Regions from separate parts of the Mesorhizobium sp. M1217 genome, predicted to be linked through region 1. Evidence: riboswitches for the same ligand, from Rfam matches in the RefSeq annotation. Region 1 holds a riboswitch; the other holds the start of a gene.

Evidence for each region. A riboswitch is a leader RNA that binds a small molecule or an ion and turns the genes downstream of it on or off. The one in region 1 is predicted to bind S-adenosylmethionine.
Region 2: linked by a shared signal. The riboswitch ahead of NKH37_RS29650 (O-succinylhomoserine sulfhydrylase) and the one ahead of metX (homoserine O-acetyltransferase MetX) in region 1 are both predicted to bind S-adenosylmethionine.

What each region holds. Positions count from the first base shown of each region.
Region 1 covers NZ_JAMYMA010000012.1:176,512-183,569, reverse strand. Annotated here, with positions in the region: gene NKH37_RS21290 (DUF1194 domain-containing protein) at 1-366, shown strand, start outside; gene NKH37_RS21285 (RNA polymerase subunit sigma-70) at 385-1,410, opposite strand; gene NKH37_RS21280 (SDR family NAD(P)-dependent oxidoreductase) at 1,452-2,198, opposite strand; gene NKH37_RS21275 (DUF1330 domain-containing protein) at 2,434-2,754, shown strand; gene metW (methionine biosynthesis protein MetW) at 2,783-3,397, opposite strand; gene metX (homoserine O-acetyltransferase MetX) at 3,570-4,739, opposite strand; SAM riboswitch at 4,832-4,909, opposite strand; gene hisC (histidinol-phosphate transaminase) at 5,048-6,157, shown strand; gene NKH37_RS21255 (prephenate/arogenate dehydrogenase family protein) at 6,164-7,058, shown strand, end outside.
Region 2 covers NZ_JAMYMA010000023.1:85,968-93,025, forward strand. Annotated here, with positions in the region: gene mmsA (multiple monosaccharide ABC transporter ATP-binding protein) at 1-1,044, shown strand, start outside; gene mmsB (multiple monosaccharide ABC transporter permease) at 1,041-2,333, shown strand; gene araD1 (AraD1 family protein) at 2,517-3,509, shown strand; gene NKH37_RS29645 (2'-deoxycytidine 5'-triphosphate deaminase) at 3,540-4,634, opposite strand; SAM riboswitch at 4,770-4,847, shown strand; gene NKH37_RS29650 (O-succinylhomoserine sulfhydrylase) at 4,918-6,108, shown strand; gene NKH37_RS29655 (ceramide glucosyltransferase) at 6,144-7,058, opposite strand, start outside.

The DNA.
Region 1 (7,058 bases):
GTCTCTGGCGATGGCCCAAACAACACCGGCTTGCCGGTCACAACGGCACGCGATGCGGCGCTGGCGAAGGGCATCGTCATCAACGGGTTGCCGATCCTGATCAGCCCGTCACCGACCTTCAGCCATCTCGACCGGTATTATGCCGAATGCGTCACCGGCGGACCGGGCTCGTTCGTCCTGCCAATCTATGCGGTTTCCGAATTCGCCACCGCCACTCGCCGCAAACTGATCCTCGAGGTCAGCGGCGTCGAGTATCCCAAGGAGGATCCGAGGACGATCCGCACCGACGCACCGATCGACTGCCTGCAAGGCGAGCGCGACCGGCGGTTTTTCTCCGACCCGTATTTCCCGGAACTCGACCGGTAAGGCTTGCTAGGGGGTAAGCTAGGCCGGTGGCAGGCCGAAGGCCGGGAACAGGCTGGGGCCGAGCGGCCCTATGAAGATCGTCAAGGAAGCGATCCCGCCCTCGGCTGGCTCGAACACATGCAGGGAATGGGCCCGCCACGCCGGGTCATCGTGGCTGCGGGAATAGACCCCGACCGCCGGTTGGCCATTGGCCGCGGTGGCCAGCGTGCGGAAGCCGCCGAACCTCGGCCAGACGGTCTCGAAGAAACCGCGGATCGCTTCGCGGCCTTGATACCATTCGCGCCAAGGCGGCATGGTATAGATGGCGTCCTCACGCAGGAGCTCGATCAAACCTTCGAGATTGGCGGCCTGCCAGGCCTGCATGTAACGTTCGAGCAGCAGGCCTTCTTCGGGGTTGGGCCGTGATCGGCTGGCCGGCCGTCCGCCAGGATAGCGCGCCGTCAGCGTTGCGCGGGCGCGCTGCAACGCGCTGTTGATCGAAGCCGTCGATCCGCCCAGCAAACGCGCCGTCTCGACGGCCGACCATCCCAGGACGTCGGCAAGCAGCAGCGCGGCGCGCTGCCTGGGCGGCAGATCCTGGATAGCGGCGACGAAGGCGAGCTGCACGGCCTCGCGGGTCTCGTAACGGGCTTCCGGACCTGGCTCGCTGCCGGCAATGTCTGGAAGCTCGGCGTCGGGGTAGGGCTCCAGCCAGGCGATCTCGGCTACAGGCCCGCCTATGGCCGCCCCGTGCGACGGCGGCCGTCCGGGTTCCCGGAGAATGCGACGCGCCCTCGACCTCGCCTTGATGGCGTTAAGGCAAGCATTGGTCGCGATCATATAGAGCCAACCGCGAACGGAACCCCGCCCGTCGAACTCCGACCTTGCGCGCCAGGCGCGAAGCAACGTGTCCTGGACGAGGTCGTCGGCCTCGTGCAGCGAACCCATCATGCGATAGCAATGCAGCTTGAGCTCGCGGCGATGCGCGGCCGTGACCTTCTCGAAGGCCAGCCGATCGAGGATCGGCTGGCGTGCCGGTTCCAGAGGTGGTTGAGCGTCTGTCATGCTACTTTCGGGTTCCGGGTCAGGTTTGCATTACGCGCGCCTCAGGCGGCCGGGGCAAGCCCGCTCCCGCTCACCATGAAGGAACTGCCTTGCGGCTGGCCGGTGGCGAGTGCGACCACCGCCCGTCCGACATCGGCCGGCGTTTGCATGTCGGTCATGGCGGCGATGAAGTCCGCCGGCTGGATGCCCATATAGGCCGCGATGCTGTCGACGCCGGCCTTGCCCACGCCGGTCTCCGGCATGATCCGCATCGGCGCGAGCGCCATGAAGCGCAGGCCGAGGCCAAGCCGGTCGGACTCCTTCTGGCTATGACCGGCCAGGAACATCTGCATGCGTTTTGCGCCGGCATAGCCGCCGGCATTGGGTGGCCCACCGCTCAAGGCCGCGCCACTGGAGATCAGAACGATCCGGGTTCCCGGCTTGAGCGGACGCCGCAGAGCGGCGCGGCAAAACAGGAACGACGCCTTGACGTCCGTGTCCCAATTTGCCGAGAACGCCTTCCAGTTCTGTTCGTGCACCGGCGCGGAAGGGGCCAGCGCGCCTGCGCAGATCACCAGCACGTCCGGCTCCAGCGCGGCGAAGACCTTATCGGGGGCGGAGTCCACCGTCGCATCGATCGCGAGCGTCTTCACGCCGGAGACCTCCCAGGCAAATTGCGCCAGGGCCTGTTTTCCGCGGGCGACCGCCAGCACCGTCGCTTTCTCCTTGAGGGCGACCTCCGCAATGGAGCGGCCGACACCCCGGCTGCCTCCGACGACGACGACATTCTGATTTTGCAACGATCCCATGGATCACCTCTCTGTTCCCGGCCGCCGGACCATCCAGGCGCGCTCATCGATAAGGACAGCGCAGGTGGGCGGAAATCATCGGTGCCAGGCAGAAATATCTTTCAGGTGACGGCAGCGGCGCGCCAGTTTTGTATTCGGTGTCATTACCTCGGGGGTAATCGACCAGCGCGCAACGTCCCGGCAAACTGCTCCCATCAAGCCGGTTGTCCGGCTTTCGACCACAAGGAGTTACACCATGACCGCCTACGCCGTCGCCCATATGCGCCAGGTCACGTCGGGGCCGCCGATCGTCGAGTACCTGCAGAAGATCGATGCCACGCTTGAGCCGTTCGGCGGGCGCTTCATTGTGCATGGCAGCGAGGTGGACGTGGTTGAAAACAATTGGCCGGGGCACCTCGTCATGATCGAGTTTCCAGACATGCAGCAGGCGCGCGGATGGTACCGCTCGCCCGCCTATCAGGAGATCTTGCCGCTGCGCACCGCGAATTCTCAGTCCGACGTGGTCTTCGTCGACGGCGTCGAGCACCCGCACAAGGCCACCGACGTGCTTGAATAAGGGGAATGATCGGCTCGCGGGCGGCCTGCTACCGTTTCAGCAGAAATACCGCCTGCTGGCCGAAAAAGTTCCAGAACCACCACGGCATCGAGAAGCCGATCCGCTGGCCGTTGGCGTCGAGCGCGGTTGCCTTTTCCACCGTCGCGCCCAGCTCGTCGCATAGATTGACGAAATCGCGAATGGTGCAGAAATGGATGTTGGGGGTGTCGTACCAGTAATAGGGCAGGTCCTTGGTCACCGGCATGCGGCCGTTGAAGAGCAGCGAAAAGCGTACCCGCCAGTGGCCGAAATTGGGGAATGAGACGATGGCGCGGTTGCCGATCCGGAGCAGTTCGTCGAGCACCAGCTTCGGATTGCGGGTCGCCTGCAAGGTCTGCGACAAGACGACAAAGTCGAAGCCCTTGTCGGGATAGAATTGGAGGTCCTTGTCGGCATCGCCTTGAATGACCGACAGGCCGCGCGCCACGCATTCGTTGACGCCGCGCTGCGACAGTTCCAGCCCGCGGCCGTCGACCTTCTTGGTCGCCTGCAGCAATTCGAGCAGCAGGCCGTCGCCGGAACCGACGTCCAGCACCCGCGACTGCGGCGGGATGAGATCGGCGACGACTTCGAGGTCGACGCGCTGGGCGCGGTTGACGCTCATTGGCTCGGCTCCTGCCTGGCGCATGGTCCTGATCCGAAAAGTCTGCAACTTTTCGGGGCCATGCGCTGATGCCTGGCGCATGATCCTGATCCGAAAAGTCTGCAACTTTTCAGGGTCATGCGCTGATGCCTGGCACATGGTCCTGATCCGAAAAGCGTGCAACTTTTCGAGGTCATGCGCCGAGCCCTCTAGCCCGGGCCGCCGAGGCGATGAAGCCTTTGATGGCGGCGAACAGTTCCGGCTCGTCGAGCAGGAAGGCGTCGTGGCCGCGGTCGGTCTCGATTTCGACGAACGATACCGAGGCGCCGGCCGCGTTCAGCGCGTGAACGACCGAGCGGCTCTCCTCGGTCGGGAACAGCCAGTCGCTGGTGAAGGAGACCAGGCAAAAACGGGTCTTGGTGCCGGCGAAGGCATCGGCCAGCCGGCCGCCATGGTCGGCGGCGAGATCGAAATAGTCCATCGCCCGGGTCATGTAGAGATAGGAGTTGGCATCGAAGCGATCGACGAAGGTCATGCCCTGATGGCGCAGATAGCTCTCGATCTGGAAGTCGGCATCGAAACCGAAGGTCAGCGCTTCGCGGTCCTGCAGGTTGCGGCCGAACTTGCGGTGCAGCGCTGCTTCCGACAGATAGGTGATGTGGGCGGCCATGCGCGCCACCGCCAGCCCCTTTTCCGGTCGCTTGCCGTGCTCGAAATATTTGCCGCCATGCCAGTCGGGGTCGGCCATCACCGCTTGCCTGCCGACCTCGTGGAAAGCGATGTTCTGCGAGGAATGGCGGGCGCCGGTGGCGATCGGCAGGGCCGAGAAGACGCGCTCGGGATAGCTGGAGGCCCATTGCAGCACCTGCATGCCGCCCATCGAGCCGCCCAGCACGCTGAACAGCTGTTCGATGCCGAAATGCTCGACCAGCATCAGCTGCGCCCGCACCATGTCGCGGATGGTGATGATCGGCAGGTCGAGCCCGTAAGGCTTGGCGGTTGCGGGATTTGTCGAGGCGGGGCCGGTGGAACCGAGGCAGCCGCCGATGACGTTGGACGAGATGACGAAGAAACGGTCGGTATCGATGATCTTGCCGGGGCCGATCAGCACTTCCCACCAGCCCGGCTTGCCGGTCACCGGATTGGTGTTGGCGACATGCTGGTCACCGGTCAGCGCATGGCAGACGAGGATGGCGTTGGAGCGCGCGTCGTTGAGCGTGCCATAGGTCTGGTAGGCGATCTGGAACGGCGACAGCAGCGTGCCGGCGTCGAGCTTGAGCGGCTTGTCGGCGCCGAAACGCAACACCGGGCTCGACGGCTGGTCGGCCTCGTTGTTGGTTTTTCGCGCGCGCAAAGCGACCATCACATCTCCTTGCCCGGCCTTCAGTTGTCCGCCGGTCCGGGCAACAACCAGTCAGGGCAACAAAAAACCGGCCATGCCTTCGCAAAGCCGGTTACAAGATGCAAACGGCCCTTTAGCAAGTTGTTTAACGTGGCTGCAAGCCGACCGGCCAAATCACCACGGAACTGTCGCTGCTCTTCTAGGACTGACGCATGGCTTCGTCAACGGCAAGTTATTGATCCCGAATTGCCGCCCCTCGACATTCCGGGCCACGGCTTGTATTTCCGCTGCGGCTTCCGGATGGAGGCTTCCTCGACGGATTTCATGGAATGAGCCAGACACCGGATCAGACACGTCCAACGCCCCGCGCCGGCATCATGGACATCGAAGCCTATGTGCCCGGCAAGAGCGCGGCGCCTGAAGGTGTCGTCAAAGTCCACAAACTGTCGGCGAACGAGAACCCGCTCGGTCCTTCGCCAAAGGCGATAGAGGCCGCGCGCGCGGTCGCCGACAAGCTCGCGGTCTATCCCGACGGCAGCGCCAGGCGCCTGCGGGAGGCGATCGCCGAGGTGCATGGGCTCAATCCGGCGAACATCGTCTGCTCCAACGGTTCCGACGAGATCCTGGGCCTGCTTGCGCAGACCTACCTCGCGCCCGGCGATGAAGCCATCATCACCGAACACGGCTTCATGGTCTACAAGATCTACATACAGTCGGCCGGTGCCGTCCCGGTAACGGTCAAGGAGACCGATGAACGCGCCGACATCGATGCGATCCTCGCCGCGGTGACGCCGCGTACCAGGATCATCTTCCTTGCCAATCCGAACAACCCGACCGGCACTTACGTGCCGTTCCAGGAGGTGCGCCGCCTGCATGCCGGCCTGCCGCGAAACGTGCTTCTGGTGCTGGATGCCGCCTACGCCGAATATGTCCGGCGCAACGACTATGAAGCCGGCGTCGAGTTGGTGGGCAGCGCGGAAAACGTGGTCATGACCCGCACCTTCTCGAAATTGGGCCTCGGTGGCGCGCGGATCGGCTGGATCTATGCGCCAATGCACGTCATCGACGCGATCAACCGCGTGCGCGGGCCTTTCAACGTCAATGCGACGGCGATCGAGGCCGGCATCGCGGCGATCCGCGACCGCGCTCATATCGAGCGCAGCGTCGCGCATAACGAGACCTGGCTGGCCTGGCTGAGCGAGCAATTGACCGGGCTCGGGCTGCGGGTGACCCCGAGCGTCGGCAATTTCATCCTGATCCACTTTCCCGAAGACAAAAAGCATTCGGCGGCGGCCGCCGACGACTACCTCAGTGCGCGCGGCTACATATTGCGGCGCGTTTCCGGCTACGGTTTTCCCAACGCGCTGCGCATGAGCATCGGCACCGAAGAGGCCAATCGCGGCGTTGTCGCAGCACTCGCGACATTCCTGAAAAGCTAGGGCACCATGACCTCACCGATGTTCGAAAAGATCGCGCTGGTCGGCATCGGCCTGATCGGTTCGTCGCTGGCCCGCGTCATCCGCCGCGAGGGACTTGCCGGCCAAGTCACCATTTCGACGCGCAGCGAAGCGACGCTGGAGCGGGCGAGCCAACTCGGCCTTGGCGACACCTACACGACAGATGCGAAAGAAGCGGTTCGCGATGCCGATCTGGTCATCGTTTCGGTGCCGGTCGGCTCTTCAGGCACGGTCGCCCAGGAGATCGCACCGGCGCTGAAGAAGGGCGCCATCCTCACCGATGTCGGCTCGACCAAGGCATCGGTGATCGCGCAGATGCAGCCGCATGTGCCTGATGGCGTGCACTTCATCCCCGGCCATCCTTTGGCCGGCACCGAAAAATCGGGACCGGATGCCGGTTTTGCCGAACTGTTCGAGAACCGCTGGTGCATTTTCACGCCGCTGGCCGGCACCGATCCCGTGGCGCTGGAAAAGCTCTCGGAATTCTGGCGCCGCTGCGGCTCCAACATCGACACGATGGACCCGCAGCATCACGACATGACGCTGGCCATCGTTTCGCACCTGCCGCACATCATCGCCTATAACATCGTCGGTACCGCCGACGATTTGGAGTCGGTGACCAAGTCCGAGGTCATCAAATACTCGGCTTCCGGCTTTCGCGACTTCACCCGTCTCGCGGCGTCCGACCCGACCATGTGGCGCGACGTCTGCCTGCACAACAAGGACGCCATCCTCGAAATGCTGGCGCGGTTCTCGGAAGATCTATCCTCGCTGCAGCGGGCGATCCGCTGGGGCGACGGCGAAAAGCTGTTCGACCTGTTCACCCGCACCCGCGCTGTCCGCCGCTCGATTATCGAGGCCGGCCAGGACATCGACGTACCGG
Region 2 (7,058 bases), on a different contig from region 1:
CTGCTCATTCTGGACGAGCCGACGGCGAGCCTGTCCGAAAAGGACAGCCAGGCGCTGCTCGATCTGCTGCTCGAATTCAAGCGGCAGGGCATCACTTCGATCCTGATCTCCCACAAGCTCAACGAGGTGAACCGGGTCGCCGACAAGGTCACGATCATCCGTGACGGCCGGACCATCGAGACGTTGGCCAAGAAGGACATCTCGGAGGACCGCATCATCACCTCGATGGTCGGCCGTTCGCTCGACGACCGCTACCCGCCGCGAGAGCCGAAGATCGGCGAGACCGTTCTCGAAGTGAAAAACTGGTCGGTCTACCATCCCATCCATGCCGAGCGGCAGGTCATCAAGGGCATCAACCTCAACGCCCGCAAGGGCGAGGTGGTCGGCATTGCCGGGCTGATGGGCGCCGGCCGGACCGAGTTTGCCATGAGCCTGTTCGGCCGGTCCTATGGCCGTCGCATCACGGGCGAGGTGTTCCTTAACGGCAAGCCGATCGATGTCTCTTCGGTGAGCAAGGCGGTGGAACACGGCATCGCCTATGTTACGGAGGACCGCAAGACCTACGGTCTCAACTTGATCGACCATATCAAGCATAACATCACGCTGGCCAACCTGCCCGGCGTCTCGCGCCATGGCGTGATCGACGATTTGCGCGAGCTTTCCGTCGCCAACGATTATCGCGGCAGGACCAATATCCGCGCCTCGAGCGTCTACCAGATGACCGGCAACCTTTCTGGCGGCAATCAGCAGAAGGTGGTGCTGTCGAAATGGCTGTTCGCCAATCCGGAAGTGCTGATCCTCGACGAGCCGACACGCGGTATCGATGTCGGCGCCAAATATGAAATCTATACGATCATCGCGCGTCTCGCCTCCGAGGGTAAGGCAATCATCGTCATCTCGTCGGAAATGCCCGAACTGCTCGGCATCACCGACCGCATCTACGTCATGAACGAAGGACGCATCGTCGGCGAAATGGCGGCGAGCGACGCCAGCCAGGAAAAGATCATGCGCGCCATCGTCCGTGGAGAAGGGAAAGCATCATGAGCACCGAAAGCGCTCCCGGGCCGCAAACCGGCGTCGCCCAGGATATACAACAGGCACCTCGCATTGCCGTCTCGGCGCTGGTCACCAATCTGCGCGAATACGGGTTGGTGCTGGCGTTGATCGCAATCATGGTGTTCTTCCAGTTCACCACGTCCGGAACGCTGTTCAAGCCGGTGAACCTCAGCAATCTCGTGCAGCAGAACAGCTTCATCATCGTGATGGCGCTGGGCATGCTTCTGGTGATCGTTTCGGGCCATATCGATCTCAGCGTCGGCTCAGTCGCCGGCTTCATCGGCGCACTGGCGGCGATGATGATGGTTATCTGGCCGCTTGGCCCATTGAGCAATCCGCTGGTGGTGTCGATCATCTGCCTGATCGTGGGTGGCGCGATCGGCGCGGCACAAGGCTACTGGATTGCCTATCACCGAATACCGAGCTTTATCGTCACGTTGGCGGGCATGCTGATCTTCCGCGGCATCTGTCAGGCGCTGCTGGGTGGCGGGTCTTCCGTGGGGCCGCTTCCAGTCGGCTTCAAGGCGCTGAGTTCCGGCTTCATTCCGGACCTGATCGGCCCATTGACGCTGATACCACCGACCGTGAACGCCGCCGGCAAAACCATTGTCGGCAGCGGCCTGACGCTGCACCTGACGACTATCGTGATCGGCCTCGCCGCCGTGCTCGCCTATGCCTATTTCGGGCTCAGGGCGCGGCGCACCCGCGAGCGGCATGGCTACGAAGCCGAGCCTTTCTCGCTGTTCGTCGTCAAGACCCTGGTGATCAGCGGGCTGGCGCTGTTTCTGGTCTACCAATTCGCCACCTATAGGGGCCTGCCCATCGTTCTCATGGTGATGGGCGTGCTGATCGCGTTGTTCGTCTTCGTTACCAAACGCATGACGATCGGCCGCCGCATCTATGCGATGGGCGGCAATGCCAAGGCAGCCCAGCTATCGGGCATCAAGACCGAACGGCTGACGTTGATGGTGTTCATCAACATGGGCGTGCTGTCGGCACTCGGCGGCCTGATTATCGCGGCGCGCCTGGGGCAGGCGGTGCCGGCGGCGGGCCTCGGCAGCGAACTCGACGTCATCGCCGCGGTGTTCATTGGTGGCGCTTCGGCGATGGGCGGCGTCGGCCAGGTCATCGGCGCGGTAGTCGGCGGTTTCATTATGGGCGTCATGAACAACGGCATGTCGATCATGGGCGTCAATGTCGACTGGCAGCAGGTGGTCAAAGGCCTGGTGCTGCTCGGCGCCGTCGTCTTCGACGTCTACAACAAGAACAAGGCTTGAGAGGCAACCAGGAGGCATACGGGTCACATCGCGGCGCTGCCGGGCGGCGCGAAGAAGTCCCCCGAGGGGCCTGACCCGCGAGCGCAATCCGGACGAAGAATTTCAACCGCGGCGTGGACAGGGTCCGAGCCGCGCCGGGCAGGGTTTGCCAAGAAGGCAGGCCGCAATTCAGAGAGGGTTACCATGCTGATCTCACAGATCCTCGACGACGCCGAGACGATCCGCGTCGTTGCCCGCAACGGCGGCAAGACCCGCGTCATCAACGGGGCCCGCAGCGTCTATTCGCTGGCGATGGAAGCCGCGCGCACCGGCACCGGGCTTGTCGCCCTGATCGAGCGCAAGGGCTTCGGCGAAACCGTCGATCTCGACGCAGCCTACAAGAAGGGACGGCTGCTGTCGCCGATCAACCATCCCGATCCGGCGCATCTCCATCTCACCGGCACCGGGCTGACGCATCTCGGCTCCGCCGCGACCCGCGATTCCATGCACAAGAAGCTCAGCGATGGCGGCGAGGAACAGCTGACCGATTCCATGAAGATGTTCCGCATGGGGCTGGAGGGCGGCAAGCCGGCGAAGGGCCAGATCGGCGTGCAGCCCGAATGGTTCTACAAGGGCAACGGTACCATGGCAGTGGCGCCCGGCGCGGCGCTCATGTCGCCCGCCTTCGCCCAGGATGCCGGCGAGGAGCCGGAAATCGCCGGAATCTATGTGATCGGCGACGACGGCGCCCCGTTCCGCGTCGGCTTCACGCTGTCGAACGAGTTTTCCGACCACGTCACCGAGCGCGTGAATTATCTCTTCCTCGCCCATTCGAAACTGCGCAACGCCTCGTTCGGGCCGGAGATCCTGATCGGCGACCTGCCGTCCGACATTCGCGGCGCTTCACGCATCCTGCGCCACGGCAAGCTGCTTTGGGAAAAGCCGTTCCTGTCGGGTGAAGCGAACATGTCGCACACCATTGGCAATCTCGAGCATCACCACTTCAAATACTCGGCCTTCCGCCAGCCGGGCGACGTACATGTGCACATGTTCGGCACGGCGACGCTGTCCTTCGCCGACGGCATCAGGACCGAGCCCGGCGACGTATTCGAGATCGAGGCGAAGGATTTCGGCCTGCCTCTGCGCAACCCGCTCGAAATCGAGCAGCCGGTGAAGGTGGCGGTGAAGGCGCTTTGAGCCAGCATAGGCCGCAAAGTAAGGGGAAGCTCAGCGCGCGGCGCGGAAATGCTTGGACAGTTTTAGGCCTTGCGCCTGATAGTTCGAACCGAGATCGGTGCCGTAGAGCGCTTGCGGCCGTTTCAGCATGTGCTCGTAGACCAACCGTCCGACGATCTGGCCATGATCGAGAATGAACGGCACTTCGTGGCTGCGCACCTCGAGCACCGCCCGGCTGCCGGTGCCGCCCGACGCCGAATGGCCGAAACCGGGGTCGAAGAAACCGGCATAATGGACGCGGAACTCGCCGACCAACGGATCGAAGGGCGTCATTTCGGCGGCGTAGAGCGGCGGCACATGCACCGCCTCGCGCGACACCAGGATGTAGAATTCGTCCGGATCGAGCACCAGCTCGCCGGCACCGCTCTTGTAGAGCGGCTCCCAGAAATCGACGACATCCTGCGCGGCGCGCTTGTCGACGTCGACCAGGCCGGTGTGGTGCTTGCCGCGATAGCCGACCAGCCCATCCTTGTCGCCGTCGAGGTCGATCGACAGCGCGATGCCGCCGCCTGAGATGTTGGGTGGTTCGGTGGCGACCAGCATCTCGGCGCGGTGCAACTCGTGCAGCTCGCTTTCCGACAACAGCGCATTGCCGGTGCGGAACCTGATCTGCGACAGCCGCGAACCGGTGCGCACGACGATCGGGAAGGTGCGCGGGCTGACCTCCAGATAGAGCGGGCCTTCATAGCCGGCGGCGATCTTGTCGAACTCGTGGCCGCGGTCGGTCATTACCCGAGTGAAGATGTCGAGCCGCCCGGTCGAGCTCTTCGGGTTGGCCGAGGCGGAAATATGCGCGGGCAGCGCCAGGCTTTCGAGCAGTGGCACGATGTAGACGCAGCCGGTTTCCAGCACGGCACCTTCGGCGAGGTTGATCTCGTGCAGCTTCAGCCGGTCGAGCTTGTCGACAACCCTGTGGTCCGGGCCGGGCAAGAAAGAAGCACGCACCCGCCAGGCCTTGTCGCCGAGCCTGAGGTCAAGGCTGGCCGGCTGGATCTGATCGGCATCGAGCGTGCGCGGCGATTTCAGCGCGCCCGTCTGGAACAGCGCGGAAATATCCTGATCGGGAAGAATGCCTGTCTGCCGCAAGGGTCTGGCTCCGTTCGAACGCCGGGCGAGGTCTTGTTCTGCCGCAGGTCCGACACTGGACGCCTTTGGCACCTGCTTGGTACAACCCTCTTAATCATGCCGGCAATTGACGCAAGCGTGGCGCGGGTCTAAAGCTCGTTATCCCGTGGTGATTTGGCCGGTCGGCTTGCAGCCACGTTAAACAAGTCGCTAAAGGACCGTCGGGCCGCAAGGCCATATGGACCGGTTGCGACTTTCGCGACCGGTTTTTTGTTGTTTGGACCATTTTTGGTGTTTGGATAGAATGATGACCAAGAAGCGCGACTGGAAGCCTCAGACCGCACTCGTGCATGCCGGGACGCTGCGTTCCGGCTTCGGCGAGACCTCTGAGGCGATGTATCTCACCCAAGGCTATGTCTACGAGACGGCGCAAGCAGCGGAAGCGCGCTTCAAGGGTGAGGAGCCGGGCTTCATCTATTCGCGCTATGCCAATCCGACGGTCGACATGTTCGAAAAGCGTATGTGCGCGCTGGAAGGCGCCGAGGACGCGCGCGCCACGGCGTCCGGCATGGCGGCGGTGACGGCAGCATTGCTGTGCAGCGCCAAGGCGGGCGACCATATCGTGGCGGCGCGCGCATTGTTCGGCTCCTGCCGCTGGGTGGTCGAGACGCTGGCGCCGAAATACGGCATCGAGGCAACGCTGGTCGATGGCACTGACATCGCCAATTGGGAACAGGCGGTCAAGCCGAACACCAAACTGTTCTTCCTGGAAAGCCCGACCAACCCAACGCTGGAGGTGGTCGACATCGCCGCCGTCGCGGCACTTGCCAACTCGATCGGCGCCAGGCTGATCGTCGACAATGTCTTCGCCACGCCCTTGCAGCAGAAACCCTTGCAGCTCGGCGCCCATATCGTCGTCTATTCGGCCACCAAGCATATTGACGGCCAAGGGCGCTGCCTTGGAGGCGTTATCTTGTCGGACAAAAAATGGATCGACGAGAACCTGCATGACTATTTCCGCCACACCGGCCCCAGCCTCTCGCCCTTCAATGCCTGGACCCTGCTGAAAGGCCTGGAGACGCTGCCGCTGCGCGTACGCCAGCAGACGGAAAGTGCCGGCCGCATCGCGGATTTCCTCGCCGAGCGCCCGCAAATCGCCCGCGTCATCTATCCCGGCCGTGCCGACCATCCGCAAGCGGCCGTGGTCAAGAAGCAGATGTCGGGTGGTTCGACGCTGATCTGCCTGGATGTGAAGGGCGGCAAGCAGGCGGCCTTTGCTTTCCAGAACGCGCTCGACATCGTGCTGATTTCCAACAATCTCGGCGACGCCAAGAGCTTGATCACCCATCCGGCGACGACCACGCACAAGAACTTGACCGATGAGGCCCGCGCCGAGCTCGGTATCGGGCCGGGCACGCTCAGGCTTTCCGTCGGCCTGGAAGATACCGACGATCTGCTCGAAGACATCGAGCAAGCGCTGAGAGCCGCCGGATAGGGCTGACCGAACAGAGGTGAGCGGGGACGCGCCGGTCAGGCGCCGGACGGGGTCTCTTCCAGCTCCGCGACGGCCTTGGTCTGGATGGTCATAACGTTGCCGCGCCAGTCGACGGCGCCGCTCAGCCAGCCGCGCGCCCATATCGCCGGCAGCATGCAGTCGCGAACCATCATCGCCAGGATGGTGCGCAGCGACAGGTGCCATCCTTTGACCCAGGCCAGGGCACATTCCGGCAGGTAGGCCGCGACCAGCACGGCGATGGCGGTTGCCGGCAGGCTGACGCCGGCGTCAGCCGCCGCGATCAGCGCAAGCACCAGCGGCGGCGCCGCTCCGATCAGGATCTCGGGGGCGAAGAACAGCGCGAAGGTGACGCGGCGCAGCCGCGCCCAACGCGCCTGCCGAGACCAGATCTCGCCAAGCGTGCGCCGGCCGAGCGGCTGTTCGAAGGGCGAAGCGACAAGATTGACGCGCAGTCCGAGCCGGTTGACCAGCTTGGTCGCGGCAGCGTCCTCGGCGATCTCGGCGGCCAGCGCGCGGATGCCGCCATTGGCATCGAGCATCGGCTTGTTCCACAACATGCTCTTGCCCTGGGCGAAGCCGAGACCGAGCGCCTCTCCAGCGTACTGCCAGCGTGCCTGCAGCGTGTTGAGAAAGGCGCATTCGACCTCCCCCCAAAACCCTTCAGGCCGCGAGCCGATTGGCGTCGAGCAGACGAGGCCGGTGTCGGGCCGCCATGCCGCCATCAGCTGCTGGACATAATCGCTCGGCATAAGCACGTTGGAATCGGCAAGGATGACCCAGCGATAAAGCGCCGCTTCCCAACCCTTCACGCAATTGTTGAGTTTCGGATTGCCGCTGATGCGGTCGTCGCCGACGAGCAGCCGGGCGCGTATAGCCGGAAAACGCGCCATTGCAGCGGTGATCGACTTGACCACGGGGTCGTCGGCATG